DNA from 3 places in the Marinilactibacillus sp. 15R genome. Region 2 is predicted to be linked to each of the others. Evidence: predicted binding sites of a transcription regulator. Region 2 holds the regulator's gene; each other region holds the start of a gene.
The links. Region 2 encodes NrdR, which represses ribonucleotide reductase genes. Its sites were predicted from a motif close to ACACNATATATNGTGT; they were not measured.
Positions count from the first base shown of each region.

Region 1: a site for NrdR is predicted at 2,066-2,081, ahead of nrdH (glutaredoxin-like protein NrdH). Genes of this name have one in related genera too.
Region 3: a site for NrdR is predicted at 1,762-1,777, ahead of nrdJ (ribonucleoside-triphosphate reductase, adenosylcobalamin-dependent). Genes of this name have one in related genera too.

Region 1 covers NZ_CP017761.1:74,841-82,257, forward strand. Annotated here, with positions in the region: gene nrdE (class 1b ribonucleoside-diphosphate reductase subunit alpha) at 1-1,230, opposite strand, end outside; gene nrdI (class Ib ribonucleoside-diphosphate reductase assembly flavoprotein NrdI) at 1,217-1,588, opposite strand; gene nrdH (glutaredoxin-like protein NrdH) at 1,593-1,826, opposite strand; gene BKP56_RS00345 (initiation-control protein YabA) at 2,241-2,585, opposite strand; gene holB (DNA polymerase III subunit delta') at 2,793-3,776, opposite strand; gene BKP56_RS00355 (cyclic-di-AMP receptor) at 3,795-4,124, opposite strand; gene tmk (dTMP kinase) at 4,140-4,796, opposite strand; gene BKP56_RS00365 (YaaL family protein) at 4,969-5,187, opposite strand; gene recR (recombination mediator RecR) at 5,199-5,795, opposite strand; gene BKP56_RS00375 (YbaB/EbfC family nucleoid-associated protein) at 5,867-6,181, opposite strand; gene dnaX (DNA polymerase III subunit gamma/tau) at 6,214-7,417, opposite strand, start outside.
Region 2 covers NZ_CP017761.1:1,522,625-1,530,041, forward strand. Annotated here, with positions in the region: gene mutM (DNA-formamidopyrimidine glycosylase) at 1-760, shown strand, start outside; gene coaE (dephospho-CoA kinase) at 803-1,408, shown strand; gene nrdR (transcriptional regulator NrdR) at 1,470-1,934, shown strand; gene BKP56_RS07555 (replication initiation and membrane attachment family protein) at 1,973-3,397, shown strand; gene dnaI (primosomal protein DnaI) at 3,397-4,326, shown strand; T-box leader at 4,384-4,610, shown strand; gene thrS (threonine--tRNA ligase) at 4,707-6,635, shown strand; gene infC (translation initiation factor IF-3) at 6,927-7,417, shown strand, end outside.
Region 3 covers NZ_CP017761.1:134,853-142,269, forward strand. Annotated here, with positions in the region: gene glmS (glutamine--fructose-6-phosphate transaminase (isomerizing)) at 1-1,530, shown strand, start outside; gene nrdJ (ribonucleoside-triphosphate reductase, adenosylcobalamin-dependent) at 1,806-4,070, shown strand; gene BKP56_RS00620 (DUF4430 domain-containing protein) at 4,376-4,768, shown strand; gene BKP56_RS00625 (IS30 family transposase) at 4,876-5,898, shown strand; gene celB (PTS cellobiose transporter subunit IIC) at 6,389-7,417, opposite strand, start outside.

The sequences.
Region 1 (7,417 bases), 1.3 Mb from region 2:
AGTACCAAGAGATTCATATTCTTGATTATCTTTGATTATAGATGGTTCTTGTATTTGCAGTACTTCACTACACAAGTTACTCATTGTAATTGTACCGTATACCGGATTCGCCTTGTTCGCTGTATCAATATTGATTACATATGGATAACCAGATTCCTGTTGCAGCTTGGAGATTTCATTTTCTAGCTCACGAGCTTTGATTTTAGTTTTCTTGATTTCGGGATTTGCGACCATATTGTCGTATTCTTTAGAAATATCTACATAAGCAAATGGTTCACCATAGATTCTTTCTACATCATATGGGCTAAATAGATACATATCTTCATTGCGAGCAGCCAAATCGTAGAATTTATCTGGTACCACGACGCCTAGAGAAAGGGTTTTAACGCGAACTTTTTCATCCGCATTTTCCTTTTTAGTTGATAGAAAACTCATAATGTCCGGATGGAATAAATTCAGATATACTGCACCAGCACCATTTCTTTGTCCTAACTGGTTGGAATAACTAAAGCTGTCTTCCAGCAACTTCATAACCGGTAAAACACCGCTGGATGCATTTTCGATTTTTTTGATTGGATCTCCGGCAGCTCTAAGGTTCGTCAAGTTGACCCCGACACCTCCACCAATACGAGACAATTGAAGTGCTGAATTGATCGCACGACCGATACTATTCATATCATCTGTCGTCTGAATCAGGAAACAAGAAACTAATTCTCCACGTCGTTTTCTTCCAGCGTTCAAGAAAGTCGGTGTCGCTGGCTGATAACGCTGATGAATGATTTCGTCTGCAATCTTTCTTGCAAGTGTTTCATCCCCATTTGCTAAATACAGAGCATTAAAGCCGATACGATCTTCAAATCTTTCTAGGAATCGATTACCATCATTTGTTTTAAGCGCATATTGAGTATAGAACTTATACGCAGACATAAATGAACGAAAACGGAATTTCTGATTATATAAATCTTCAAATAATTCAGTGATAAATGACCTTGAATATTGAGATAGAAAAGGTTCTTCAATAAAATCATGTTCAATCAGATAATCAATTTTTTCATTGATACTATCGAATTTAACAGTATTAGGGTTTACATGTTCAATAAAGTAAGCTCTAACCGCTTCTCGGTCTTTATGAAGCGGAATTTGATTATTTACTGGTCGATTGATTTCATTGTTTAATTGAAAATACGTCACTTCTTTAGGTATTTCTTTTACTGGACTAGTTGAAGCCAAGATCATCCACCGCTTTCTTTAATTTTTTCACGTCTACTTCATTCCCTTGAAATTCAAAGCTGTGAAGCAGAGGCACATTATAATCTTTCGCTAGATCTTTTGCTGTAAAAACAAATAGCTGACCAAAATTAATATTTCCTCCGCCAGCTACTCCTTTTAGAAAAGATTCATTATGTTCTGTCTCAATAAAGTCATTTAGAATTTCCGTCACTTCCTTATCGTATGTAGGAGTAATGACGATGTAAGGCTCATTTATAGTAATGAAAGGATTTGTTGGAGTTATTTCCAACAAATCCATCCCAAGTTTATTTACGAATTTTCTTGTCTGGCCAGTTAAAGAAAGATAAACTACTTTCATGGCACTACGCTAACTGATTCAGCATATCAGGACGAAATCCGTTGAATGCTTCTAGTCCTTCAGCAATAACAACTGGTAAAGAACTAAATCCTAAGCTTTTCACTTCTTCAATTGCTGCTTCATTTTCAGCAATATCTTTAACTTCGTAAGAGATTCCTTTATCTTCTAAATATTTTTTAGTAAAGTTGCATTGCATACAATTAGGTTTTGAATAGACAATAACTGGTTTATTTGACATGATGATTTCCTCCTAAATAAATGAAAATTACTGCGTCGATTTCGTTCGATATCTTTGTGAATTTCTCTGTGAATTAATTTACTTCAGCCAATGAGCTCATCTATATATAGTGATTAGCGCTAACTGTTCGCCATCCTGTTTCAGCGCTAAGCTCGCTTGGTATCGTATCTATTATTTTACATGACTTCAGATTTTTTTCAAGCACAAAACACTGTATGTAGAAAATTAATTTAACGAGAACACAATATGTTGTGTCAAGACACAAAAAGACACTCTCGCTTTTTTTGCTCAATTTAACAAGCAAAACGAGAGTGTACAAGGAGTTGCACTAATAATATACTTTTTTGTTTTTTTCGATAACCACTATATATAGTATCTAAAAAATTATATATTTTTCTGATCCGACTGACTACTTTATTTTCGCTCTCCATAAATAACTTCCAAACAAAATGCGCATGGTTCGTCTCCATCTCTTCTGGAACCATAAAAAAGATTACATACATGAAATCCATCTTCATATATCTTTTCTAGATTCATTCGAGATTTAGTCATTCCCGTATCGCTAATTTGTTTTTCAATGGACTGCTGCTTGATGACTTCAGCTAATCTGTCTCGTAAATGCTGGTTCTCCATACTCAAAGCATGGTTCTCTTCGGTTAACTGAGACAGCTCTTGTTTTACTTGCTTGAGTGTCTTCAGAGTGGCTTCTGCTTGGGATTCCAACTCGGAAAATGTGTCATGTAATTCCTTTTTATTCATTGTACACCACTTTTTCATTTCTACAGATTTCTTCACGTTTGATTTCGACTTGAATATTTTAAACGGTCGAGCAGTTAAAAAATTGAATTGGCGATATAGTATCTTTTAATAGCATAACACGATTAGAATTGAATTGGCAAACACTCAATAAAGAAAAATATAAAATCTCAGTCATTATCTGTATTTATATGCTTACTCTTTTTAAATTTAACTAAAAACTATCTGTAATGCAATATCTTCGAAAACACCTTGGGCTGCTACGTTACTATTTAGCTTCTTTTTTGCTTCAAGTAGTTGTTCTAAAACTTCAATTAGTTTTCTGCTGGATAACTGAGCAGCAAATTGTTTCATATTGGATTCTTGATTCAAAAATGCCAATGTGACTGAATCTGAATACGTCAAATTAAGAAGATCTCGATATATAATAATCAGCAGATCAATAACAAATTGATAAGATTCTCTCTCTTTGACCGTACTCATCAGTTCTGTCTGTACAAAAATAAATGCCTGTTCATCCTGCTTAGCTAAAAGTTTGAACCAATTCCAGACAGTCTTAACTGTATCCTGGAACTCTTCATCATTTGCGAGTTCGATTGCTTTATCAGCATCGTGAGTAACTCTAGAAGTTAAAGAAGCTTGTGACAAAGTCAATCCTCTGGCTTCTAGTTCCCGAATTCTTTTTTCAAGAGACTGGACTGGGAAATGAATGACTTGGCATCTAGAAAGAATGGTCGGCAAAAGTCTCTGCTTTGCTGTAGTTAAAAGCAGTGCTGTTGTTTCACCATCGGGTTCTTCCAGAAATTTCAGCAAACTGTTAGCAGCATTCTGGGTCATCTTTTCAACATCTTCGATAATAAACAACTTTCTTTTACTCTCTACTCCACTTTTAGAAAATTCCGCTTTCAATTCTCTGACTTGCGCTACTTTGATTGATAATCCATCTGGTTTGATTTCAATAATATCTGGATGCTGATGCGTATCAATCCTCTGGCACTGATGGCAAGTGCCGCATGGCTCATTATGCTCAAAATAATTGGGACAAAAAAGAGCTTTTGCGATCCACAATGCCATTTCTTTTTTTCCAGCTCCAGCAACACCTTCAAATAAATAAGCATGCTGTATAGTCTGGTTTTGAATCATTTTAGAAAATAATTCATGGATATTAGCTTGCTTTTTAACAATGGTAGACATTAGACGTCTCCCCTAGCTTTAAAATTGTTGGAATTGTTCGATTGGAAGAACAAATAATGTTGCTCCTCCTACTTCTATATCTACCGGATATGTCAAGTCAGATTCTAATGTAAAATCATAAGAAGGCGGGCTCATCATCGTTTGACTTCTAGTTGAACAATTTTCTTTAATCAGAGCTAATACACTTTCTACTCTACGGTCTTCCACTCCAATTAAAAAAGTTGTATTTCCGGCACGTAGAAACCCTCCTGTAGAAGATAGTTTTGTTGCACGGAAGCCTTTCTCTACAAATTCATCGGCAAGTCTTTTGCTGTCTTGATTTTGAACGATCGCTACTATCAATTTCATGTTTTTCATCCTTCCTTAATCGTTATCTTGATTCTTATACTCTTCTATTGCTGTTTCAAGTGCATCAAGTGCATTCTTGTACACGCTATCCTGGTCCAAGCTTGCATCAATAACACGGAAGCGATTCGGGTCTTTTTCAATTAGTAAATGATAGGCCTTGCTTACTTCTTCATGAAATGTCACAGCTTCTAATTCTAGTCTATCCTGTGTTCTTTTAGATTTTTTGTCCTTAATCCTCTTTAATCCTACTTCTGCATCTACGTCTAGATAAAGGGTAATATCCGGTTTTAGTCCTTCTATCGCAAATTCATTTATAGCCATTACCTTTTCCATGCCAATTCCTCTAGCTTGTCCTTGGTAGGCTATTGAACTGTCAACAAAACGGTCACATAATACAACTTCCCCTCTTGATAAAGCCGGTAGGATTTTCTCTACCACATGCTGTCTACGACTAGCTGCGTAAAGTAATGCTTCTGTTCTAGCATCCATTGCCAAATATGCCGGATTCAAAATAAGCTTGCGAATTTCTTCAGCAATTTCACTGCCTCCAGGCTCACGAGTTACAACAAGAGGATGATTGATCATGGATTGGATGGTCGGAACCAGCCGTTTGACTAAACCAGATTTTCCCGCTCCATCTGGTCCTTCTATTGTAATAAACATACCTGTCACATTTATTTCCTCAATTCTAAAATAATTATCCTATTTAGTTTATTATACGTGAGATTCATCCCTATTGTCTATGGATTTTATAAAAGGATTTTCTCAGAGATTTTTCTATATAAATAAAAAAAGCAAATGTCTATTTCCAGCGACACTTGCTTTTTCATTTAATATTAGTCAACTAATTTCCTTTTATTTTTCTCACTTTTGCCTCTTTGAATAAATAAAAGTATTTTGCCTGAGCTAGTTTGCGTTCTGCTTTAAGTTTTGGATGTTCTTCTACGATAATTTCTTCCATCACTTTAGAATTTTCCCACAGTGCTTTTTGATGTTGCATTAAAGATAAAAGTTTTTCGTCATATTCTTTTCTCAGTTTTGACTTTCTTTTAAACAATCCCATTTCATCTTCTCCTACATATCCCTGCGGCCTTCAACTGCTTTAAGCAGAGTTACTTCATCAGCATATTCTATATCGCTTCCTACTGATAGACCATGCGCCAGACGCGTGACTTTAATGCCTGATGGTTTAATCAAACGCGACAAGTACATTGCTGTAGCCTCTCCTTCAGCTGTAGCATTGGTTGCAATAATGACTTCCTTTACTTCTTCGTTTTGAAGTCGTTTAATTAAATCCGGTATATTGATATCTTCCGGACCTGTTCCCTCAATAGGAGACAATACTCCGTGAAGTACATGATACAAGCCTTTAAATTCCTGCATTTTTTCCATTGAAATGACATCTTTGGGATGTTCAACAACTAGGATCAATGACTGATCTCTGCTTTTATCTTGACAGATTTCACAAGGGTCTTGTTCGGTCATATTTCCGCATATTGAACAGTAATGCAGATCTCGTTTGACACTAATTAGGGATCTGGCAAAGCCGGTCACATCGTCTTCGTTCATATTAACTGTATAAAAAGCCAGGCGGGCAGCTGTTTTCTCCCCAATTCCTGGCAATTTCATATAACTTTCCATTAATTTCGAGATCGGTTCTGGATAATGCATGACCGTCTCCTTTCTAAAAAGATACTCTCAATCAAAGATTGTGTTAATTGGCTTCTACTTGAATCTCAGTGTTACATTCCAGGCATACCTTTAGTATATTTCCCCATTACACGTTCTGTTTCTGCATCTACTTTTTGAAGAGCATCATTTACTGCAAGCAGCACAAGATCTTCAATAATTTCTACATCTTCAGGATCGACAATTTCTTCTTTGATTAAAACTTTTTTTAATTTTTTATCACCTGTAAAAGTCACAGTTACCAGGTCATCATTAGCTGATCCTGTAAATTCTGTCTGATTCAATGTTTCTTGAGCTATTCCCATTTCTTTTTGCATTTTCTGCATTTTCTTCATCATACCTTGCATATTTCCCATTCCACCGCGCATTATTCATTCTCCTTTATTAATTATTATAATTTTTATTCTTCGATTTTAACGATTTGCTCTCCAAAAATCTTAAGTGCTTCTGATACAATCGGCTCGGTTTCAAGTTCTCTTTTATCTTCTGGAGAAAATGTTTCTGACTGAGTATCGCTAGTATCGGCAGATTCTTCCTTCATACTTTTAATGAATTCCTGACGGATAACTGGCCATTGTTCAGCAGGAACACTAATTAATTCAGCTTTATGTCCAATAACTTTTTCAAGATATTCACCAATAGTATTTAACAGAAGTTTATCGTTAGTTGCTCTCTCACATAGAATATCATAATCAAAGGTCACAACCAACCCTTGAGCACTCGCTGCTACAGGGGTTGAAGTATTCATAATAGCTTTTTGACTTGCTTCCAGCACATTCATCAAATCCGGCCAGACATCTTTCAATTGGGCTAAGTCCTTTTTTGTCGCTTTTTCAAGGACTCTATATACGGATGGACGGTTGACTTTAAAGACTAGGCTGCTTTTAGATCTTTTCGGCTTGGATGGAGATAGTTTTACGGTGCCTTCATTCCCAGCCATATTCTGAACCAGCTTCTGCATATCTGCTAATTGTTTTTTTAAATCTGAGATTTCTGCAGATGACGTAGTATCTTCTTCAAGAAAATTTTTAGAATTTTCTCTTTTTGAAGAAGGTTTAGTGGGTTGTGTTAGTCTGACTGTTGCTACTTCAAGATAAACTTCAGCATGGCTGGATAATCTCATTTCTTGCTGCGTCTGGTTAAATACTTGTATCACTTCGTATAAAAGCGGTGAAGCCACTTCGTTTGAAAGTTGTATAAACTCATCATCTGCTTTTCCCATTTTTAATAACACATCTGTTTGTGCTGTTTGATAGAGCAAAACATCTCTGCTGAATAGAATCATATCTTCTACAAAGCGGCTAGGGTCTTTCCCTTCAGCAATCAGTTCATGGAGAATGTTTAAACCCTGTTCAGTTTGCTGAGTATAAAGCGCACGGATATACTCAATCAAAAGTTCTTGAGTAATACTACCGGTTATTCTCATTGCATCTTCTGTTTTCAGTTTCCCTTCAGAGAATGATAAGGCTTGGTCTAAAATGCTTAACGCATCCCGCATACCTCCCTCTGCCGCTTTCGATATAGTAGTCAGTGCATCTAATTCAAATTCTACTTCTTTTTGATTCAGAATATATTGCATTCGACTAATGATATCTTGAGGAGAT
Region 2 (7,417 bases):
TGTTTTTTGGGAACGGATTATAGCAGAACCTAAAGAGATCAGTGAGTTTAAAAAAGATATACAAGGTCAAAAAATTCATTCCATTGATCGTAGAGGTAAATTTTTGTTATTTAACCTAACAGATTTTGTTCTAATTTCTCATCTTAGAATGGAAGGTAAATATAGACTTGAAAAAAAAGATACGCCTATCTCAAAGTATACGCATGTTATTTTCAAGTTGGATAGTGGAGAAGAATTGAGATATTTGGATGTAAGAAAATTTGGAAGAATGTCTCTGGTCTCTCACGAAGTAGTTTTTAAGCATCCTTCATTGATTAAACTAGGACCAGAACCGATAAAAGAAGCTTTGACAATTGAAACCTTGGGTCAGGAATTGAAAAAAAGAAAAAAGGCGATAAAAGCTACACTATTAGATCAATCTGTTATAGCCGGAATTGGTAATATATACGCAGATGAAATTTTGTTCGATGCAAAAATAAATCCCTCTCGTATAACCAATACGCTCTCGGAAGTAGAAATATCCAGATTGACTCATTCAGTTTTAAAAGTTATAGATAAAGCAGTGAAAGCTGGAGGAACAACGATTCGCACGTATGAAAATGTTTTTGGAGAATTAGGAACCTATCAGACTAGTCTTAAGGTATATGGTAGAACAGGTCTAGAATGTGTTAGGTGTCAAACAATCATTGAAAAAACAAAAATTGCCCAAAGAGGAACGCATTTTTGTCCTAATTGTCAGAAAATGCCAAGTGAAAGATAAGTAGCTTATGTTAAAACCAATTTACACAAAAGGAAGAGGATAATGACACATATATTAGGACTAACAGGCGGAATAGCTAGTGGAAAATCAACGGTCAGCCAGATTTTCAAAAAGTATAACTTTAAAATTGTGGATGCTGATGTTGGAGCAAGAAAAATTTTAGATCCTGGAACTAAGGGTTTAGAAGAAGTAGTCAAAATTTTTGGAGAGCAGATACTTTTAGAATCTGGATACCTTGATAGAGTTAAATTAGGTCAGATCATATTTAATGATGCGAAAAAAAGAAATCAATTAGATCAATGTCTAGTCCATCATATTCGAGAATGGATTGTATCAGAAAAAAATAAGTTAATTGATCAAAATGAATCTTTGATTATTTTAGATATCCCTTTATTGATTGAAGCCCATTATGAAAATGAAGTAGATGAAATAATGGTTGTAGCTGTCAATGAGGAAACTCAGTTGAAAAGGTTAATGAAACGAAATGACTTTACACCAGAAGAAGCAAAAATGAGAATTGCGTCTCAAATACCTTTATCCGAGAAAATCAAAATGGCAGACATTGTTATTTATAATGAAGGAACAATAGAGGAAACCGAAGCACAAGTCGTTAAGTGGCTCATTAGTAAAGGGTATTACAGCGAATAAAGCTATGGTATAATAAATATAACTAAAAATCAGATAGATTATAAGAAAAGGACTGATGATTGTGCAATGTCCTCGCTGCCAAAATAACGGAAGTAGAGTCGTTGATAGTCGACCTGCTGATGATAATAAAGCTATTCGTAGACGTCGAGAATGCGAGAAATGCGGATTCCGATTTACAACATTTGAGAGACTAGAACAACCACCTATACTGGTTGTCAAGAAAAATGGAACACGTGAAGAATTTAGCCGTGAAAAGCTGTTGCGTGGTTTGAGAAGAGCTTTTGAAAAGCGTCCTGTTACTGCTGAAGAACAAGAAAGAATTGTTAATCGTGTAGAATACAAAATCAGAGATCATGGTGATAGTGAAATACGTTCAACGAAAATCGGTGAGTATGTAATGGAAGAATTAGCTGATTTAGATGATGTTGCATATATAAGATTTGCTAGTGTATACAGACAATTCAAAGACATAGAAGTATTTATGAAAGAAATGCAGGAATTAGAAAAAAAACGAAAAGATCACTAAATGGATAAAACTAACTGGAATGAAAGGGGAATGAAAAAGTGAATTATCCATGGCAGCATGTAAAACCAAAAGATTATTTTTTATTAAGACAGTCTCATCCCCTTTCTGACCAGGATGTCAGAGTGTTAACAACTATATATCAGCCTCTGATCGGTAACGCTGCATATGCACTTTATATGCTCTTAAAAGAGTCTTTACAAAGTAGTGCGGAGTGGACTAGTGGAAAACCGTTATCAGAGTTGTTGACTATACTTGATATGGGTATACCTGAATTGTATCAGGCACGAGTTCGCTTGGAAGGCCTTGGATTGTTGAATGTCTATAAAAGCAAGAAAGAATCAGATCAGTATTTACTTGAATTAAAGCCTCCATTAACAGCTGCTCAATTTTTCAATGATCATATGATGAAACTGATTTTGTTTGAAAAAGTTGGAGAAAAAATGTTTAAAGACATCAGAGAACAGTTTACCAGCAGAGAACCACTTGAAGAAGAGTTTGAAGAGATTACTAAATCTTTTTTAGATGTGTATCATTTCAATATTCAAAAGCATAATCAGCTGACTGCAGCTGATCTGGAAAATAATTTCACTGAAGCTAATTCATTCTCTGCAGCTAAAGAAGTAGTTAAACAAAGTGATTTCGACTGGTCCTTCTTTATTGAAGGATTGAATAGTCATTTTATTGATAAAAAGTCGATTAATAAAGAAATCAAAGAACTGATTCTTTCGTTACATGAAATGTATGGATTGAATGAAATGGAACTTCAAAAATACGTACTTCAAGCAACTGATATAGAATCTTCAATTGTAAATAAAAATAAGTTGTCTCAAGAGGTTCAGCAAGACTTCCATCGAAAACAAGCAAATAAAGTACAATTAACTGATAATATTGATCAAACGATAAAGGCAGAACAAACAAAACAAACTAATCGTCGCTATCGTTTGAGTCAAACTGGTTTTAATGATCATGAGATTGAAGTAATTCTGCATGCTGAAGAAGTGAAGCCAGGAGAATATCTTAGTTCAATCAAATCGCAGAAGGGCGGATTTGTTTCAAGTAATGAACTTTATGTAATTAAAGAGTTGGTAGAACACTCTTCTCTTCCGACATCGGTTATCAATATCTTGATTAATTATGTTTTAATCGGGAAAAATGCTCCAGTATTAGAAAAGAGTCTGGCACTTAAAGTGGCTAATGATTGGGCGATTAGCGGCATAGCCTCACCTGAAGATGCACTGCAGAAAGTAAAACAATTGTATACTCAAACCAGAGAAGCTAAGCGTACAAGACAAAACACTTATGCGTCACAATCTAAAAGTAAAAAAACTTACATCAAAAATGAGACTTTACCTGAATGGGCTACAGAAGAAAATAAAGGCGAAGAAGTCGATAAAGAGAAACAAGAAGAATTCAGGAAACGATTGGAACGTATCCGTAACCGTAAGAAAGGCGGTGGTGAGTAGTGGAAAGTATTCGCAAACAGTTAGATAGCATGATGAATTCAAACAAAATGACTGAAAGATACGAAGAAATCATTCGCAATGAGGTTTTTAAAGATCCAGATGTAAGAAAATTCTTAGCGGAAAATAGTGAAATCCTTGATAAAGAAGCTATTGAGCGAAGTGCAGCTAAGCTCTATGAATTTGTGGTTGAAAAAAAGAAAGCTGCCGCTCAAAGTGGAGAACTCATGCCGGGGTATGTTCCGAAACTTTTAATAAATAATAAGCGTATAGATGTGACATATGAACCTTCTACTGATTTGACAAATCGTCAGAAACAAACAGCGATCAATAAAAGGATTCACTCTATGTATATGCCAAAAGACATAAAAAATTTCAGTATTGATCATTTTGAGAGTACTCCTGGCAGAAATGAGGCTGTGGAAAGAGCGTACGACTTTATTGATCAGTATCTTGAAAATCCGGATGAATTCCAACAAGGTCTTTATCTATATGGAAAGTTTGGTGTAGGCAAGACTTTCCTGCTTGGAGCGATTGCACATGAACTTTCTGAACAGGGATATCCTTCTACGTTGGTACACTTTCCTAGTTTTGCTGTTGAAATGAAAAACTCTATAGGACAAAATACAACAGAAGAAAAGCTGACGGTCTTCAAAAAGGCAAAAATCTTAATGATTGATGATATAGGAGCTGATTCAATGTCAAGTTGGATCCGTGACGATATTTTAGGGGTTATATTACAATATAGAATGCAAGAACAACTTCCAACTTTTTTCTCATCTAATTTTGATATGGCTCATTTAGAAAATGAGCATTTCAGAGTAACACAGCGTGGAGAAAATGAGCCACTGAAAGCGAAAAGAATTATGGAACGTATTAAGTTTCTATCAAAAGAAGTAGAGATGACTGGTGATAATAGAAGACATTCTTAAAATAAAAAAGTATTGAAAGAATGAAAGAAGCGTGTTATTCTACTATTAATCAAATTTTATAAAGCTTAGAGAAAGATACCTTTTTAGGAATTTATTACCAAGAGAGGAAGACAGTAGCTGAAAGTCTTCTATAATAAACCTGAAATTGACCCCTTTCGAGCGCTGTCTTGAACCAAGTAAAGGCAGACGTTACTCTGCGTTAAAGAGCTGAACGAAGTTAGAAGATAGTATTTCTTATTTTCTATGAAGTTGGGTGGAACCACGTTATAAATCACGTCCCATTGAGTAAGTTTTTCTTATTCAATGGGACTTTTTGTATATTTTAAACTTATAAAACTCATTGAATAAATGAAATCACATTATAACTAGGAGGAAATTCAATGTCAGAAATAACAGTTAAACTACCAGATGGTTCTATAAAAGAAGTAGAATCAGGTGCAACTCCAAAAGATATAGCGAGCAGTATCGCAAAGTCACTTGAAAAAAAGGGACTGGCTGGAAAGTGGAATGGGGAGTTAGTTGATTATAATCAACCTTTAAAGGAAGACGGGGAATTGGAGATCGTTACACCTGATCATGAAAATGCTCTTGAAGTATTAAGACACTCAACAGCCCACTTAATGGCTCAAGCAATCAAAAGACTATATCCAGATGTGAAATTTGGAGTAGGTCCGGCAATTGACACGGGATTTTATTATGACACTGATTCAGAACAGCCAATTGTTGAAGAAGACTTGGAAAAAATCGAAAAAGAAATGATGGCAATCGTTAAAGAAAATTTACCCATTGTTCGTAAAGAAATTTCTAGAGAAGAAGCACTTGATTTATTTAAAAATGATCCTTATAAAGTTGAATTGATTACTGACTTACCTGAAGACGAAGTAATCTCTATCTATGAGCAGGGAGAATTTGCGGATCTGTGCAGAGGTGTTCATGTTCCTTCAACTGGCCGTATTCAAGTCTTCAAATTACTTTCATTAGCAGGTGCTTATTGGAGAGGCAACTCTGATAATAAAATGATGCAGCGGATTTACGGTACAGCATTCTTTGATAAGAAAGCGTTGAAAGAATTCTTGAAAATGCGTGAAGAAGCAAAAGAACGAGATCACCGTAAATTAGGTAAAGAATTAGATATCTTTATGCTTTCACCAGAAGTAGGATCAGGTCTTCCATTTTGGTTACCTAAAGGAGCAACGATTCGCCGTGTGATCGAGCGCTATATTACAGATAAAGAAATTAGTATGGGCTATCAGCATGTCTATACGCCAATCATGGCGAACGTTGACTTTTATAAGAAATCAGGACACTGGGATCATTATCATGAAGATATGTTTCCACCAATGGATATGGGTGATGGAGAAATGCTAGTCCTACGTCCGATGAATTGTCCGCATCATATGATGGTCTTCAAAAATGATGTAAGAAGTTACCGTGATCTACCAATCAGAATAGCAGAATTAGGTCAGATGCATCGCTATGAAAAAAGCGGGGCTTTGTCAGGTTTGCAGCGCGTTCGTGAGATGACATTAAATGATGCGCATGTATTCGTTAGACCAGATCAAATCAAAGAAGAATTTCGTCGCGTGATTGAGTTAATGTTGGCTGTTTATGATGACTTTGATATTAAAGACTATCGATTCCGTCTGAGCTACCGTGATCCTGAAAATACTGAGAAATATTTTGATGATGATGCAATGTGGAATAAAGCTCAGTCTATGTTAAAGGAGACACTTGATGAAATGGGGCTTGAATACTTTGAAGCCATTGGAGAAGCTGCGTTTTATGGTCCAAAACTAGACGTTCAAGTAAAAACTGCTCTTGGAATTGAAGAAACATTATCTACTGTACAGCTGGATTTCTTATTACCAGAAAGATTTGATCTAACTTATGTGGGTGAAGATGGACAGGATACACATAGACCTGTTGTAATCCATCGTGGTGTAGTTTCAACAATGGAACGGTTTGTTGCTTATCTGATAGAAAGATACAAAGGTGCATTCCCGACATGGTTGGCTCCTGTACAAGCAAAAATTATCCCAGTTAATTTAGATATCCATGCTGATTATGCCAATGAACTAAATGAAGAATTAGCGGCAAAAGGCTTACGTGTTGAAATTGATAATCGCAATGAAAAAATGGGCTATAAGATCCGACACGCTCAAACACTTAAAATTCCTTATCAAATTATTGTTGGCGATAGTGAAGTTGAAAGTAATAGTGTAAGTGTTCGTAAATATGGTGAAAAAGAAACAAACACTTATCCTAAAGCAGAATTCATCTCTCGGATTTTATCAGAATCAGTAAAATAAATTAAATAATTAAGTATGTATTGACATACTATTGATATTCTGGTATTATATAAGAGTTGAGAAAACGAAGCAGAAGCGCCCGCTTCTCGCCTTTAGGATTTAAATCCTAGGGCAGATATCGAACGTATATAATTCAGAGTAACCGAGTGTTGCTTTGAGTATCAGACTGGATGAAGCAATTCATTCTCTGATAGCGGAGATAAAGAGGGGGCTTTTATTAAAAAGTCTCCTCTTTTTTTCTGCCGTGCTTTCTCGCAAATATTTTGGAGGTGAACCACCATAGCAAAAGACATGATTGTCAACGATCGTATTCGTGCAAAAGAAGTACGTTTGATCGGCAAAGACGGTGAACAGATTGGGGTAATCCAACGCAACGAGGCAATGAGGTTAGCTGAAGATGCCAATTTAGATTTAGTTCTAGTTGCACCAAATGCTAAACCACCAGTGGCTCGTGTTATGGATTATGGTAAATATCGCTACGAATTACAAAAGAAAGAACGTGAAGCAAGAAAGAATCAGAAAGTCGTTAACGTCAAAGAGATTCGCTTGAGTCCAACTATTGATGATCACGATTTCAATACGAAATTGCGTAACGCTCGTAAATTTTTGGAAAAAGGCGATAAAGTGAAAGTATCTATTCGATTCCGTGGACGTGCGATTACTCACAAGGAAATTGGACGTGAAGTATTAGAACGTATGGCGGAAGAAGCGTCTGACATTTCACAAGTCGAATCGAAAGCTAAAATGGATGGCCGTAGCATGTTCTTAATGCTTGCACCGAC
Region 3 (7,417 bases), 1.4 Mb from region 2:
CGTTTCACTATTGTACATAATGGTGTAATCGAAAACTTTGAAGAAGTAAAAGATGCTTATTTGGCGGATGTACATTTCCATAGCACTACAGACACAGAAGTAATCGTTCAATTAATTGCCTGGTTTGTAGAATCCGAAGAACTAGACACCATTGATGCATTTAAAAAAGCAATCGTTACCTTAAAGGGTTCTTATGCTTTAGCTTTAGTTGATAACGAAAATCCTGATACTTTATATGCTGCTAAAAACAAATCTCCTCTATTACTAGGTACTGGTGAAGGTTTCAATGTTATTTCTTCTGATGCAATGGCAATGGTTCGCGAAACAAGTCAATTCATAGAGTTGATGGATGGAGAAGTAGCTACTTTAACAAAAGATTCTATCAAGATAGAAGACCTCGCAGGTGAAACCATTGAACGTGACAGCTATACTGCTCATATTGATGCAAATGATCTGGGTAAAGGAACTTACCCATACTATATGATCAAAGAAATCGATGAACAACCAGCTGTCATGCGTAAACTGGTTCAACAATACCAGAATGAAGATGGCAACTTAGAAATCAATGAAGATATACTAGCAGAAGTTAAAGAAAGTGACCGTGTTTATATCGTAGCATGTGGAACTAGTTATAACGCTGGTTGGGTCGGCAAACAACTGATTGAACGTATAACCGGCACTCCTGCTGAAGTTCATTTGGCAAGTGAGTTTGCGTACAACACCCCATTACTGACGAAGAAACCATTCTTTATCTTCCTATCTCAATCAGGAGAAACAGCAGACAGCCGTCAAGTACTAGTTCAAGTTAATAAAGCAGGTTATCCTTCATTGACACTTACAAATGTCCCTGGTTCAACATTGTCTCGTGAAGCTAAGTATACCTTATTGTTACACGCTGGTCCTGAAATCGCAGTTGCTTCTACTAAAGCCTATACTGCTCAAATTGCTGTTCTTGCTATCCTAGCAGAATGTGTAGCTAAATTTAACGGTGTAGATTCTCCATTAGATGTAGCCCATGAACTAGGAATCATCGCAAATGCTATTGAAACAGTCATTGACGATCATGAAGTTTTCGAACATTTGTCTGTTACTCACTTGAGCACTAGTAAGAATGCGTTTTATATTGGTCGAGGAATCGACTACTATGTAGTAATGGAAGCTGCTTTGAAACTCAAAGAGGTTTCTTATGTTCAAGCTGAAGGTTGGGCATCAGGAGAATTAAAACATGGAACGATTGCATTGATTGAAGATAACACACCTGTCATTTCAATTATTACTGATGAAGTTTCTGGACCACATACTCGCGGTAACGCCCATGAAGTCATTTCTCGTGGTGCAAACAGTATGATTATTTCTATGGAGGGCTTAGACCGCCAAGAGGATGCTTATGTCCTTCCAAAAGTGCATGATCTATTGACTCCACTAATCAGCGTTATTCCTACACAGTTGATTGCTTACTATACAGCATTGCACCGTGGAAACGATGTTGATAAACCTCGTAATTTGGCAAAATCAGTAACCGTTGAATAATCATCAATCTAGATAGAACAAAAAAATTAAAAAGAACCGAGAGTGCATTTTATAATGCTTCTCGGTTCTTTTCATTTGTTCTTAATAAAAAAATTGTTCATATAATTATTTACAGAACCTACTATTATAAAATATAATTCTTCCTTCGCTGTCAAGCGATGTCAATGGGAAATCTTTATTATTACAAAAATTTAATAAAATAGCATATATTGTGTACTGAGTAATTATTTGATACTATATATAGTGTCAAAAACAAAATGAAAGGAAGCTATATAATGGAATTTTTACCCACATCTTACGTAGAAGAATACGTAGCGCAACATTCTAATCCGCTTAATGAACTTGGAGAATTTGTTTACAGCCGTACCTACTCAAGGTGGCTCGAAGATAAAGGTCGCAGAGAATATTGGCATGAAACAGCAAAACGCGCTATCGAATACAATATGGCACTTGAATATAAGCATTTAAAAAAAATTGGGTATTCTACTGATCTTGAATCAATGCGCAAAGAAGCAAAAGAGCTTTTTGAATCAATCTATAATACGAAACAATTCCCTTCAGGCAGAACCTTGTGGCTTGGGAATGCCAATGAAAAAGTAAATGAAAATTTTGCTTTAGGTAATTTTAACTGCTCTTTCTTATCTATTGAAAAATGGGAAGATTTAGGTGAACTCTTCTATCTCTTACTCGTAGGAACCGGCGTAGGATTTAAGTCACGCAAGAAAATGGCCCAAAAGATGGATCCAATTCGCACTAACACCTCCCTCTTACATTCTGAGTACCGACCTGTCCCCGTAGAGGAACGCTTAGAACATACACAAACAGTAAAAATGGAAAATGGCTATGCAAAAATTTACGTTGGAGATTCCAAGGAAGGATGGGTTGAATCTCTTACTCAGTATCTAGATTTACTAATAAAAAAAGAAAACGAAGATATTCATACAGTTAAAATCAGCTATAACAGTGTGCGACCTGAAGGTGAGCGCTTAAAGACGTTTGGTGGAACAGCATCAGGACCTGCACCGCTGAAAGAAATGTTTGAAGGCATTAATAAAGTACTTAAAAATGAAATTGATCCGTATCTAGATCCAATTGAAATTGACGACAAAGGCTACGGCAAGGTTCGTCCGGTCCATATTTTAGACATCGGTAATTTGATCGGCGCAAATGTTGTTGTTGGCGGAGTGAGAAGAACAGCAGAAATATTCTTGTTTGATGCAGATGATCATGAATCTATGTTTGCTAAATATGGTATAAACGGTATCTGGACTGAAGAGCAACTGGAACACCATAAAAACATTGGCAATCTCTTGGAAAAAGCAAAAATCAAGCCTCGTTGGTTCGATAACTTGAAAGCAGTGGGCGATCGTCGTGAAGGTTTGGATCACCGTCGCATGAGTAACAACTCCATTGCTTTTGAGAAAAAACCATCTCGGGACTTCTTACATCTTGTATTTGAAATGATGCAGCTCGAAGGAGAGCCAGGTTTCTTCAATATGGAAGAAGCTCGTCGTCGTCGCCCTAATGCTGAAGGCGTCAATCCTTGCGGCGAAATCATTTTGGATTCTAAAGGGGTATGTAACTTGACCACAATCAATGTCAAAGCTTTTGTACAAGAAAATGAAGACGGAACCTACCGTCTCGACTTGGACAATTTAAAGCGCGCTCAAGAGCTCTCTGCTCGCATTGGCCTGCGTATGACTTTAACTCCTTTGGAAATCGATTCATGGAATGACATACAACAACGTGATCGACTCATCGGTACATCTGTAACTGGCTGGAAAGATGCGCTTGCGCTCGTTAACGCTACTGAAGAAGACGAAGTCAAATGGATGAACATTCTGCGTGATGCTTCTCGAAATGCAGCAGATGAATACGCCAAAGCTTTGCGTGTCAATGCTCCCTTACTAGCGACAACTGTTAAACCTGAAGGAACGTTATCACAAGTTGCTGGTGGCGTCTCTCCTGGTGTTCATATGAGCCACAGTCCGTATTATATCCGTCGTATCCGCATCACCGCTACTGACCCACTTGTTAAAGTCGCTAAAGAACTTGGTTGGAAAATTCATGCAGAAATCGGTACAGCAAATATTTATGATCAAAACGAATTGGCTAAAGAGCATGTTATTGCGCAAGCAAGAACTGTAGTAATAGATTTCCCTATCGCTAGTGGCTCAAAGCGTACAAAAGAAGATACGACGGTCGACGAACAGTTTGATACCTACTTCCGATTCCAGAAAGAATACGTGGAGCACAATGCCTCCAATACAATTGACGTTAAACCCGGTGAATGGGCTCAGGCAGAAAAGCGTGTTTGGGATGGCTGGGATAAATTTGTCGGCGTCTCATTCCTAAGCCACGACGGCGGAACTTATACTTTGGCTCCTTATGAAGCCTGTACAGAGAAAGAATACGAACAGCTCAAATCATCTATGAAACCTTTTGATACAACCCTGCTCCATCAGTTTGAGCGTAATGAAACAAATGCTGATTTGGATAATATGGAAGCTTGCTCATCAGGCGTTTGTCCAATCAGATAAAAAAGCAGCAGGGTAAGAAGGATAGAGAAAATAAAACTTGAATTGTATTCGCACTTTTGTCTTGTAAATTTATGCTAGATTCTTAGATCTATTATATGGACTAGTGGTTTATCTTGTTTAGACTCCGTTCTTCGTTTGGAATATTTTTATTCTGTGCTATTTATCAGGACTGCTTGTAAATTTTATATATGCTAAGGGAAATATTAGTTTCTCTGCACTTTTATATCCAAATAGTAATACACATATTTAATCGTTCTGATTCAAAATCAATTTAAATATGTGTTGAAAAATAAAGGAGTATTTTTATGAAAAAGAAAACAACTATCTTACTGTCTACTGCAACAGCACTCATAGCTCTTGCATTTATTTTATGGATTATAGGGCGAAACAACGTCCCAAATTCTAATTCTGAAAAAGCCACTGAAGTAACAGTCCAAATTTATGCGAACGAAGAAGAATTGGCAAATGACTCGCTATCTGTTTCGGCGGACACGACCTTGATGGATGCTATGGAAGAAAATTATGAGCTTACAGTTTCGGGTGATGGTTTTGTTGAAGCTATTGAAGGCATTGAACAAAGTGTTGACAATAATGAGTTTTGGGTCTTTGAGGCTAATGATGAAATGGTAACTGAGCCAGCAGAAGAATTCATTCTTGAAGATGGAGATACGATTTCATGGGAATTGATGGAATTTTAAATACTACGCGAATTTTATAATTAAACTAGAAAAAGATATTTGAAAAACCACACGTGTTCCCTTAAAGTAGTTTGTACCACCAAATCTACAAGGAAGAAGGAACACGTATGGCTCACAAACAGTTTACCATGGATGATATCATCCTCATAGAAAAATATTATTTGGCAGATGTAACGACTTCTAGAATTATTGAGATCATGGGCAAAAAACAGCCGGTTTATGATGTGATCAATTTCTTTAAGACTGGGAAAAATTCAAAAGAATTCTGGGAACAGAGAAAGACAAAACAATCGCGTTGTGGTCGTAAACGTTTAAAACTTTCTGTTGAAGAAGACGGTCATGTCGAACATCTGCTTCGTCAAAAGTGGTCACTTGATATGATCGCCAATCACCATAAAGCAGATAGTACCTTTCTTGCTTTTTCTATGGGGGCTACTACTCTTTATCGCCGGGCAAGAGAAGGGATGTTTGATAAACACCTTCTTCCAATGAAAGGAAAACGCAAACCTAATGGGCACAAGGAGAAACGCGGAAAACAAGCCTTCACTCGGAATATTGCTCAACGAAAAATTGACCACCCTAATGTAGAGAAAGAATTCGGTCATCTTGAAGGCGACACGATCGTTGGATTGAAGCACAAAAGTGCAGTCGTTACTTTTGCAGAGCCCTTGTCTAAGATGATTTTCACATTCAAACCGGCGAGTCGCAAAGCCAAAGATGTAGGAATGGTCATCACTGACTGGCTCAATCATTTACCGGCACATTTCTTTAAATCACTCACCTTTGATTGTGGAAAAGAGTTTTCAAACTGGAAAGATATTTCTAACGCGAACGATATTGATATCTATTTTTGTGACCCTGGAACTCCTTCACAACGGCCATTGAATGAAAATTCAAATGGTATTCTTCGAAGGAACGGACTGCCCAAAGAAATGGATTTTAACAAGATAAGTGAAACATTTATTCAATCCATGTCTGATGAGAGGAATCGAATTCCAAGACGGTCTCTCGGGTTCAAGACACCCATGCAAGTATTCGTAGAAGAAATTCACAATAATTTGGGACAAGCTATTTCTCTTGCCTCCCTCCAGAAATGGGCGGAAAGAACATTTTGTCCGTCAGCTGTGTAATCTAACACAGCGAGTCAGCGACTACAAGAGAAGAGCACTCTTTCCGTCACTGACACGCCGTGTTTTAACGTTTACGCCGACCGACAGAAATGACTTTCCTTATACTTGCATTTATTCATAAAGGGAACATGAAGGAGTATAAATATTTTCTAGTTTAATTTGACAAATGACACTATTAAAAAAGTAAAAATCGGCAATCACTCCACCTTATAATTTCACCCAGTACACAAAGAAAATATAGCAAAGATAGCTAGCTGCCTGCTTCTTATAAATCATTTAGGATTTAGACATAAAAAAGAAATATTTATTCAAGCTATGCTGAAAATCATTGCATCTTTTTTACTGAGTGCCAACCCAAACCTTTAATAATAAATTCCAGTTTCGAAAAATCTTTTCCTGTTTCTTCTATAAGTAATAATCTCTAAAAAAACAGGAACTAAGCTAATGCTTAGTTCCTATTTTTATATACGTAAAACATTTATTCTTTTGATTAAGCTTCAGTAGGTTGAGTTGCTTGTACAGCACCATCTTCTACTTGCTCAATTCCTTCTGTACCTTCTTTTTCTAATTTATAAGCTTTTTGGTCTACAATTCTAAAGAATGGATAATAGACTGCTGCACTAACCCCAATTTGGAATACTTGTAGTACAGCTCCTCGCCATCCACTTAACAAGAAACCCGAAATAATTGGAGGCGTTGTCCAAGGGATATTGGCCCCGTTAGTAAGTGGAACCAAATCCCAAGCCATTGCTGCATAAGTCATTCCAGCCATCAGTAACGGCATTATCAGGAAAGGAATAATCAGTACTGGATTCAATACAATTGGGAGTCCGAAAATTAGCGGTTCATTAATATTAAATAACCCTGGGACAATTGCGAGTTTTCCTAATGTTTTATATTGTTGTGATTTAGCAAACATTATTACACATAAAGCTAACCCCAGCGTCGCACCAGCTCCTCCAATTTTTACAAAGTTACCATAGAATTGTGCATTGATAATATTCGGCAACTCTGCACCTATTTTAAATGCTGCAGCATTCTCAGCTGTCAGGTTTAACCAGATTGGATTCATAACTGCTCCAATAATATTGGAACCATGAATACCAAATGACCATAATAATCCTTCAAATATAAAGATAATAAATGTTGTAGGTAATGTACGTGCCAATGCTAATAGTGGTGTTTGTAAGATTTCAAAAATAAATGCATGCGCTGTTTCATAAGGCGTAAAACTAAATGCGATACGAACAAAATTGAATAAAATAATTACAATAAGACCAGGAACAAGTGCTGAAAAAGATCTAGCTACATTGGAAGGCACAGAATCAGGTAGTTTGATAACCCAGCCTTTTTGAATAACCCAACGGTATACTTCAGTAGAAAGAACTGCTGCTATCATACCGACGAATAGTCCGCTTGCACTTAAGTTCAGTGTTGGAATACCAGTTGCGCCATCTGCTGTTGCAATTGATGGAGTTAAAATAAAGAATGAAACTAATGCTAATAAGATCGCTCCAAT